Regions from separate parts of the Desulfonatronum lacustre DSM 10312 genome, predicted to be linked through region 2. Evidence: predicted binding sites of a transcription regulator. Region 2 holds the regulator's gene; the other holds the start of a gene.
The links. The regulator sigma-54, encoded in region 2, starts transcription at its own class of promoters, with help from an activator protein. The targets are predictions, from matches to a motif close to CTGGCACGGNNNNTGCTT.

Region 1 (5,133 bases), 230 kb from region 2:
AACATGATCAAGGGGGTGGTGCTGTGCGTCGTGGGATTGATTCTGTTCCTGCAAGGCGTTCAGGTGGGGTTCATGCCCGTGGGCACGGCCATGGGAGGGATTCTGGGAGCCATGGAAACGACTTGGCCGCTGATCCTCATTGGCTTTTTACTGGGCTTGGTGGCCACCATCGCCGAACCGGCGGTGCACATCCTGAGTTACGAGGTGGAAAAGGCCTCGGCGGGCAGTATCCGCGAGAAGACCATTCTCGCGACCCTGTCCCTCGGGGTGGCCCTGTTCGTGGGCTTGGGCATGGCCAAAATCATCTACGGCGTGCCCATCCATTACATTCTCGTGCCGGGGTATCTCCTGGCCCTGGTGCTGATGCGCTTTTGCGACCCGACCTTCGTCGCCATCGCCTTTGACGCCGGAGGAGTCGCCACCGGTCCCATGACCGTGACCTTCGTGCTCGCCGTGGCCCTGGGCATCGCCACGGCGATGGAAGGCCGGGATCCCGTCCTGGACGGCTTCGGCCTGATTGCCCTGGTGGCCATGGCCCCGATTCTCTCGGTCATGGTCCTTGGACTGATCGTCACTTCCGTGAAGAAAAGGAGTTGAGCGTGGACCTGAATATTCCCTTTGACCTGATCGTCACCATCGTGAATAAGGGCGGCAGCGAGACCATTATTTCGGCCACCAAGTCCGCCGGGGCCGAGGGGGGGACGATCATTCCCGGTCGGGGCACCGGAATCCGGGAGCAAAAGAAACTGTGGGGCATCCCCATCGAGCCGGAAAAGGACATCATTTTGACCATCGTCCCCCAGGAAAAAACCCAAACCGTTCTTGACGCCATTCTGGTCCAGGGCAACCTGAACACACCCGGCGCGGGCATCGCCTTCGTGGTGGACCTGAAAAAGGTCGTCGGCATCTGCCACATGTGCCAGCCGGAGACCTGACCCGGCTCATCTTCCTTGTCGCCGGGCGAGTCTCCCCCCTGCGGACCTTCCGCCGGCTACTGCGGAGAGTGGACGGTGGTCCGGAAGTCCGGAGAGTGCAGCCCCATGCGGCGCATGATCTTCTGGACGGCCACCCGGCTGAGTCCGGCCATTTTGGCGGCCTTGGAGATGTTGCCGTTGGTGGTGAAGAGCAGGTTTTGCACGTAGGAGCGGGTGAACTGTTCCAGCATCCGGTTGCGGGCCTCGATGTAGGGCTCCAGGGTCATGTTGGCGTATTGAAGGACCAGTGACTGTACGGGGCTCGCGCCGGGGTGTTCCACGGCGTGGATGTGCAGGGTTTCGATTTCTTCATCCTTGCAGAAAATCAGCATCCGGCGGACGAAGTTTTGCAGCTCCCGGATGTTGCCCGGCCAGTTGCGGCGCATCAGTTCTTCCGTGGCCGCCGGGGAAAAGCGTTTGGTCGGGATTTCCAGTTCCGCGCAGAATTTTTTGCTGAAGTGGTCCACGAGCAGGGGAATGTCCTCACGGATATCCCGCAAGGTCGGCGTACGGACCGTGACCACGTTCAGCCGGTAAAACAGATCCTCCCTGAAGGTCCGCTCGTTGATCTTCTTTTCCAGGTCCTGGTTGGTACTGGCCAGGATGCGCACGTTGATCCTCTTGCTCTTAACCCCGCCCAAAGGCCGCAGTTCCTGCTCCTGGAGCACGCGCAGCAACTTGGTTTGCAGGGTGACGGGAATATCGCCGATTTCATCCAAAAGCAGTGTCGATCCGTCGGCTTCTTCGAAAAGCCCGACATAGTCCGTATCCGCTCCGGTAAACGCTCCCTTTTTGTGCCCGAACAGCTCGCTCTCCAAGAGCTGTTCCGGGATGGCCGGGCAGTTCACCGCAAGAAAGGGGCGGGATTTGCGCTTGCTCAGGTCGTGGATGGCCCGGGCGACCAACTCCTTGCCCGTGCCGCTCTGGCCGCGGATGAGCACCGTATAATTGGTGTGGGCCAAGGCCTGGATGGTGTCGTAGAGTCGGCGCATGGGCGCGGTCTGGCCGACGAAGTTCGCGAACGAGTTTTGTTCCGAAATCTTGGCCCGCAGGTTCAGGTTTTCGCGGATCAGTCGACCGCGTTCCAGACCCTTGCGCAGAACCCGCAGCAGGTCGGGGATTTCAAAAGGCTTGGTCACGAAGTCGTAGGCCCCTTGCCGGATGGCTTCCACCGCGGTCTCAATGCTGCCGTAGGCGGTCATCATGATCACGGTGACGTTGGGGTCCGTCTCTCGGATGCGGGCGAGCAGAGCCATCCCGTCCATCTCCGGCATTCGGATGTCCAGCAGAATCAGCTCAAAGGTGCGCGTGCCGATCAGTTCCAGCCCTTCCACCGGATTGGATGCGGTGACCACGGAAACACCTTCCAATTCAAGGGAGAGCACGCGGCTCAGCCCCTGGAGCATATCCACTTCGTCGTCAATGATCAGGAGTTGCTGCTGGGTCATATGGAGCTGGAACCTCGAAAAGGGTTGAAGACCTTGTGGCCGGATAGGGCGGGTGCGTCCTTCCCGTCGCGATTCCGGCCGCACAGGATTGCGCCAAGATCCTACTCGGCCTTCAACGCCTTGTAAATTTCCGCCTTTGAAATGCAAATCCAGGCTTGCAATGCCAAGCAGGGATAGCATCAACCCAGGATGGCATCTGCGCTTTTGTGTTCTTGCAATATACTGAAAAAATGGTGTTTTCTTTTTGAAGCTGGTCAGGCTTGCTTTTTGCTTCCGCGAGAAGGCCGGGATGGTCCCGGAACGGGCAGGTCCTGGGAACGAGCCGCGTTTTGAGGCTCCCCGCGTCCAGGGCCTTGATCATTCACGAACACCTTTTCTCAGGAGGAAGCGAAATGGCCGAAGCTTCGAAGCAGCAATCCGATATCGTCATCGACCGTGGAAAATGGGAATGGTCCGAACTGTGGAAAAAGGAGGACTGGTGGGCGATTTGGCTGGGCTTTGCGATCCTGGTCATTGGCTTGGTCATTTTTTTACCCAGACCGCCGGCGGACATGCACGAGAAACTGGCCAAGGCCGAGGCAACCATGGCCGTCGAGGATGCCCGCGCGCCGTTCCATACCATCGAATGGCACGGGGCCAACGACGCCATGTCCGGACTGCGGGCGCGCAATGAGCCCCACGGCAAAACTATCGCCAAGTGGCTGGAGATGCCGGGCCGGTGGACGAGCAGCCCCATGGAGTCCTTCTATCTGAGCGAGTCCGCGGCCGCGGAGCGGCGGGCCGCGGCCGAACCGGCCTACAAGGAAGCTCAGGAAGCGACCAAGGCCGCTCTGGAACGGGCCAAGGAGCTCCAGTCGCTGGCCGCTGAGGAAGGGTTCCGCAACGAAACCCTCAACGAAGAGGCCGAGGCGGGAATTCGGGAATGGCGTCAGGCCAGGGAAAAGGAGCGGGGCAGCCTGCGCTCCAGAGCCACGGTCCAGGCCTACAACAAGATCCCCTATATGGTCGGGATCATGATTCTCTTTACGCTTTTTTTCGGTGTCGGTGCCCGGTTCATGAGCATCGGTTCGACCAACCTGATGAAGGGCTTTTGGTTCGTTTTCCTGCTGGCTGTTGTCGCGGAGATGATCGGTCAACAGAATACCATGCGCGAATATGGTTTCGGCGGCCTGATCTGGGCCATTCTCGGGGGCATGCTGATCAGTAACACCGTGGGCGTGCCGAACTTCCTGAAACCGGCCCTGCAGACCGAGTATTACATCAAGACCGGCCTGGTACTTTTGGGCGCTGAAATCCTGTTCAGCAAGATCATGCTCATCGGTCAGGCCGGCGTGGTCGTGGCCTGGGTCGTCACCCCCACGGTGCTCATCCTGACCTACATCTTCGGGCAGCGGGTTCTGAAGATGGAGTCCAAGACCCTGAACATCACGATCTCCGCGGACATGTCCGTCTGCGGCGTGTCCGCGGCCATTGCCACGGCCGCGGCCTGCCGGGCCAAGAAGGAGGAGTTGACCATCGCCGTGGGCTTGTCCATGCTCTTCACCGCGATCATGATGATCGCCCTGCCAACCTTCATCGTCTCCGTGGGCATGCACCCGGTCCTAGGCGGCGCCTGGATTGGTGGGACCATCGACTCCACCGGCGCGGTGGTGGCGGCCGGAGCCTTCCTGGGCGAGGTCGGGATGTTCGTGGCCGCGACCGTGAAGATGATCCAGAACATCCTCATCGGCGTGATCGCTTTCGGCGTGGCCGTGTACTGGTGCGCCCGGGTGGATTGCGTGCCCGGTCAGCAGGTCAGCAAGATGGAAATCTGGTACCGCTTTCCCAAGTTCGTGCTGGGCTTCATCGCCGCCTCAATCATTTTTTCCTGGATGCTGATCACCATGGGCAGCGTCGGCGACGTGATGATCGACCAGGGGGTGCTGCGCGGCTTCTCCCGCCCGATCCGGGAATGGTTCTTCATTCTGGCCTTTGCCAGCATCGGCCTGTCCTCCGACTTCCGGTCAATGGCCCAACATTTCAAGGGCGGCAAGCCGGTCATCCTGTACGTCTGCGGGCAGACCCTGAACCTGATCCTGACGCTGCTCGTGGCCTACCTGATGTACTTCGTGGTATTCCCGCACGTCACCGAAAGTCTGATGGGCTAATCGTTGGTCGGGTGTAAAATCCAAGGGAGAGCGGTCATGCATGCGTCAAAAGACGATCAGGGCGGTCGGCGCGGCCACGGGAAGCTGAAAGGCTGGATCGGACTGGCCGTCGGCGTGATCCTGGTCTGGGTGATGGCCTATGTCGTGCTGCCCTGGGGCCAGACCCTGCCGCACATTCGCCCGGTGATGGAGGCCATCGCCGACTCCAACGTGGATACCGGTACCTACTGGTACTCCCAGTGCGAGAACACAGCGCTCGCCCAAATGCATATCCGCAATACCCTGCGCAACCAGTAGCCCGGTCCGCCCGGCGGACGGCCAAGGCTCCGGATAAACAAAAAAGCGGCCCTGGAAAACCGATCTCGGTTTTCCAGGGCCGCTTCATTTTATTGCTGTCCAGGAACCGCGGTCGATTCTCAGTTCACGACTCCGCCCGATACTCCACCGGACTAATATTCATCTTGCGGATGATCTTCTGGAGGGCCACCCGGCTCATGTCGGCCATTTTGGCGGCTTGGGAGACGTTGCCTCCGGCCTTGGAGAGGAGGTCGCCCACGTACTCCG
Region 2 (5,133 bases):
GGCCGTCAGCGCGGCCGACACGGCCTGGGACACGGCCACCGAGCGATGCCGCCCTCCGGTGCATCCCAGGGCCATGGTCAACCGATACCGGCCTTCCACCGCGTACAACGGCAACAGATACCGTAAAAAATCCTCGAACCGACCGATAAAGTCCTTTCCCGGGTCGTCCCCCAGCACGTAGCGGGCAATGGGCTCGTCCAGACCGGACAGGGGGCGCAGTTCCGGGTCGAAGTAGGGATTGGGCAGAAACCGCAGATCAAAGACCAGATCCGCCTCCAGAGGAACGCCGTACTTGAAGCCGAAGGAAATCAAGTGAATGCGCATCCCTTCGCCGAGTTTCTGATCCAGGGGCCATTTCTCCTGAAACACCCGTCGCAGGTCGTGGATGGAAAAATCCGACGTATCCACCACCAAGTCGGCGTGCTTGCGCAACCCCTCCAGCATGATCCGCTCACGGAAGATGGCTTGGTCCAATCCCATGCCCTGGGCTTCCAGGGGATGCGGACGGCGGGTGGTGGCGTAACGCCGGATCAGCACGGCATCCCGGGCCTCCAGAAAGACCAGTTTCGGACACATCCCGGCCAGGTCCATCCGCTCCACGAACTGCTCCCATTGCAGGGCGAAGTCCGGTTGGCGCACATCCAGCCCCAGGGCCACCCCGGCGTACTGGTTCAGCTTCATCTCCTCGGACAGGGTCAGCAACCGTCCGGCCAGCCCGGCCGGCAGACCGTCCACGCAGTAGTACCCCAGATCCTCGAAGACGTTCAGGACCGTACTTTTTCCGGCCCCGGACTGTCCGGTGATCATGACCAGGGAGAGTTCGCACGGTTTTCGCGGTTGGTCTGCGCTCATCGCGGTTTGCCTTTTGGGGTAGGGGCACGGTGCGCCGTGCCCCTACGGTGTGGACGAATAAAATACCATCACGCCGAACTGAGGGCGTCCCAGAAAAGCTCCTTGTCCTGGGCCGTGAGAAAGGCATGCCGAAAGGTCTCGTCCTTGAGCAGCCGGGTGATGGACGCCAGGATGCGCAGGTGCATTCCGGCGACCTGTTCCGGGGCCAGGACCATGAAAAAAATATGGCACGGTTTGCGGTCCAGGGCGTCGAAATCCACGCCTTCGGAACTGCGTCCGACCACCAGCACGATCCTGTCCAGCCCCTCCAGCTTGCCGTGGGGAATGGCCACTCCTTCGCCGATGCCCGTGCTCCCGAGACTTTCCCGGTCCTTGAGCACCCGAAAGGCCGCCTCGGCATCCAGACTCGGCACGTTTTGGGCCAGCACGGCGACCAATTCCGCCAGCACTTCCGTCTTGTTCCTGGCTTGCAAATCGGGGAGCAGCAAGTCCTTGCTCAAGAAATCCTTGAGGACCATCGACTAGATACCCGGGTCGATCAGACCGAAATCGCCGCTTTTCCGGCGGTAGATGACGTTGACGCGCTCGATGTCCGCGTTGAAGAAAACCAGGAAATCGTTGCCCAGGGCTTCCAATTGCATGGCCGCCTCGTCCACGGACATGGGCTTGGGCTCGAAATTGTCGGTTTCCGTGATGGTCTGGGCCCGCTTGCCGGTCTCGTCCTGGGTAAAGGTGATCACGTCCACCCGCGCGGACTGGCTCTTCTGACCGCGACGATGGTCCTTGTTCTTCTCTTTGGTCTTGCGCACCTGAGCCTCGAGCTTGTCCAGGACCAGGTCGATGGTGGAGTACATGTCCTCGCTTTCGGTGGTGGCGGAGAAATGCATGTCCTTGCCCGTGAGGATCACCTCGGCCATATGCCGATACTTTTCCACGGAAAGGTTGACGGCCAGTTCGCCCTGATCTTCAGGACGCAGGTAACGGTTGATTTTATTGAAACGCTCGCCGGCGTAGCCCTTGAGGTGATTGGACGGCTCGAAATTCTTGAAAGTAAAAGTTATTTCCATGCGACACCTCCGAAGTAAAACGGGTTCTGGGTTGGTTTGAGGTTGTTCGCTCCGTTGGGAGCATCCGGGATGGCTAAAAAATGGCCTTGCGCTTGGAAGACGACTCGATGTTCAACGCCATGCGGTACTTGGCCACGGTACGGCGGGCGATGTTCACGCCCAGGGACTTTTTCAAAAGTTGCGAGATCAGTTCGTCGCTGAGCGGACGCTTGGGGTCCTCTTCGGAAATCAGCTTCTTGATCTCCGCCTTGACGCTTTCCGAGCCGGCCTCCGACCCGTCGTCCATACCCAGGGCGCTGTTGAAGAAAAATTTCAGTTCATACGTTCCATGGGGCGTGCTCATGTATTTGCTGGTCGTGATCCGGCTGACCGTGGACTCGTGCATGTTGATGTCCAGGGCCACATCCTTGAGGATCATCGGCTTCAGATGCGTCACCCCATGGCGAAAAAAATCAATCTGGAACCGGACGATGCTTTCGGCGACCTTGTGCAGGGTCCGCTGGCGCTGGTACAGGCTTTTCATCAACCAGTGAGCGGATCGGACCTTTTCCTGAATGTAGTCCCTGGTCCCCTTGTCGTGAACGGACAGCTCCTTGGCGTAGGCCTCATTGACCATCAAACCCGGTATCTCGTCCTCGTTCAGAACCACGATGAAATCGCCGCCGTGCTGGAGGATGTAAACGTCCGGGCTGGTGAACTGAGGATCATCGGAGCCGAAGCTCTTGCCGGGCATGGGGTCCAGGCGCTGGATGCAGTCCAGGTAGTGTTTGATTTCCTCCATGGAGAGCTTGAACTTCTTGGCCAACGGCTTGTAGCGACGTTTTTCCAGCTCCTCCAGATGATCCTTGACCAGGGAGACCAGAATCGGGTCGTCCAGCCCCAGTTCGTCCATCTGGACCAGCAGGCACTCCCGCAGGTTCCTAGCGCAGACCCCCACGGGGTCCAGGCGTTGCATGATCCGCAGGATCCGCTCCGCCTCCTCCGTCTCGCAGCCGGCCATGGCGGCGATGTCCTCAATGGATTCGCAAAGATACCCCACGGCATCCAGGTTGCCAAGGATCACCTCGCTGACGGCCAATTCCCGCTCCGACAAGGCCGAAAGCCGCAACTGCCAGGAAAGATGGCCGATCAGCGTGGACTTGCCGGCCAGCCGGGCCTCGAAACTCATGCCCTCTTCCGGGACTTCCCAGTCCCGGCCCTGGATCTGTCGACTGATGCTGGAAAATTCTCCCAGGTAGTCCTGCCACTCCGAATCGTGAAGCTGCCGGGGCTCCTCGACGTTGACGGACTGGAACCGATCCTCGGCAGGGTCTTTTATCGGGGTCTCCACCGTCTCATCGATGCCTTCCGGCGCGATCTCCAATACGGGATTCTCCAGCAATTCCTGCTGGATGCTTTCCACCAGCTCCAGCCTGGAAAGCTGAAGCAGCTTGATGGCTTGTTGCAGTTGGGGGGTCATCACCAACTGCTGCGTCAACTTCAGTTGCTGGCGCAGTTCAAGAGCCATGTCGCGTTTTCGCCTCCATGACCGGGCTGACCGGTTGGAACGCCAATCCCGATTGTTGATCAATCATAAGCAAAAGTCCTCACCGAGGTAAACTTTCCGAGCGATGGAATCGGCCACGATGGCTTCCGGAGACCCTTCAAAAATGGCCCGTCCTTCGAAGACGATGGATGCTCTGTCGCAAATCTTCAGCGTTTCGCGGACGTTGTGATCCGAAATCAACACACCGATCCCCCGCTCCTTGAGGGACATCACGATCTCCTGGATGTCGTCCACGGCCAGGGGGTCGATACCCGCGAAGGGTTCGTCCAGCAACATAAATTTCGGATTCCGGATCAGGGCCCGGGCGATTTCCAGACGGCGGCGCTCCCCGCCGGAGAGAAACATGGCCTTCTGGTCGGCCAGTTTGGAGATGCCCAGTTCCTCCAGCAGGGCCTCGGCCTTTCTGCGCTGCATGGCCGGGGTGAAGTCCGTGTACTCCAGGATGATCCGCAAATTCTGCATCACGGTCAGCTTTTTGAAGACCGAACTCTCCTGGGGCAGGTAGCTCAGCCCCAGCCGGGCCCGCTCATGCAGCGGCCAAGTGGTGATCCGCTTTCCGTCCAGGTCCACCACCCCGCTGGTGGGCTTGATCACCCCGACCAGCATGTAGAACGTGGTGGTTTTCCCGGCTCCGTTGGGACCTAAAAGGCCGACGATCTCCCCCTGCTCGACCCGGATGGAAATATCCCGGACCACCTCTTTCTGGCCGAAGCTTTTGCGCAGACTCTTGCCGGAGAGAAGGGCCTTCACCGCGCCCCCTGTTCCCGAGGCAAAAGAAACATTCCTTCCACTCGACGATCGGTGCGTCCCTGCACATCCACCTCTCTTTCTTCAACATTGAGCGTGATCACGTTGCCTTCCAACCGGGTCCCGCCTTCTTCCACCCGGGCGTTGCCTTCCAGACGCAGGACGCTCTGGTCCACCCAATAGGTGGCCATGTCGCCGTGGCCGACACGGTCCTCGTGCTTCAGAAAGACCTGGCCAAAAGCGATCATTTGTTCAATGTCCACTTGAGCTTCCATGTCCTGTTCCGGAGCCATGCCCTCGGGTCGAGCCTCCCGGGGAAGGGTTCGCAAAAGCACTACCAGCCGCTCCGAACGGAGCTGAAAATTCGGCCTGTCCACCCGCACGTCCCCCATGAACTCGATCTGGTGATCGCGATGGGAGTAGCGCAGCCGCTCGGACGTGATCCGCGTCGGGATGGCCTGCTCTTCCGCCGAAGAACTCCAACCCGGAAACAGGAACAGCGCCACAAAAACGACCGGAAACGTGACCCGCAAAAGCCAGGTCAATGAAAACCGAGTTTCCATTTACAACCCGTGTCCGAAACTGTCTTTGGCAATGATCACTTCCACTCCGCCCTCGGCGTTGACCACCCAGGTGTGCAGGTCAACGTCGCCCCGCTTCGAGCGCAATTGCAGTCCTTGGCGGTCCAGGAGGATGTCACCGTGCAGAAAAATGGTTTCATCCACCTGAACGAAAACAGCCTCGTCGGAATTGAGATACGTCGGACCATATTCCATATGCACTCCGGACCAAAGCCGGATATCGCTGGTGGCCTGATCCACCTCCCCCAGGGGGGCGCTGACGATCACGGGAATGTCCCGACCATCCAGACTTTTTACGATGGTCGGGGCGTTGAGCAACACCATCTGTTGGCCTTGGTCG

Region 1: the regulator sigma-54 is predicted to act here: its motif matches at 2,678-2,695, upstream of DESLA_RS0109285 (YeiH family protein).

What each region holds. Positions count from the first base shown of each region.
Region 1 covers NZ_KI912608.1:1,973,096-1,978,228, reverse strand. Annotated here, with positions in the region: gene DESLA_RS0109300 (DUF1538 domain-containing protein) at 1-597, shown strand, start outside; gene DESLA_RS0109295 (P-II family nitrogen regulator) at 600-935, shown strand; gene DESLA_RS19685 (sigma-54-dependent transcriptional regulator) at 992-2,422, opposite strand; gene DESLA_RS0109285 (YeiH family protein) at 2,815-4,569, shown strand; gene DESLA_RS0109280 (hypothetical protein) at 4,606-4,866, shown strand; gene DESLA_RS0109275 (sigma-54-dependent transcriptional regulator) at 4,991-5,133, opposite strand, start outside.
Region 2 covers NZ_KI912608.1:1,739,419-1,744,551, forward strand. Annotated here, with positions in the region: gene rapZ (RNase adapter RapZ) at 1-852, opposite strand, end outside; gene DESLA_RS0108195 (PTS sugar transporter subunit IIA) at 921-1,370, opposite strand; gene hpf (ribosome hibernation-promoting factor, HPF/YfiA family) at 1,374-1,919, opposite strand; gene rpoN (RNA polymerase factor sigma-54) at 1,993-3,426, opposite strand; gene lptB (LPS export ABC transporter ATP-binding protein) at 3,490-4,215, opposite strand; gene DESLA_RS0108215 (LptA/OstA family protein) at 4,212-4,775, opposite strand; gene DESLA_RS0108220 (LptA/OstA family protein) at 4,776-5,133, opposite strand, start outside.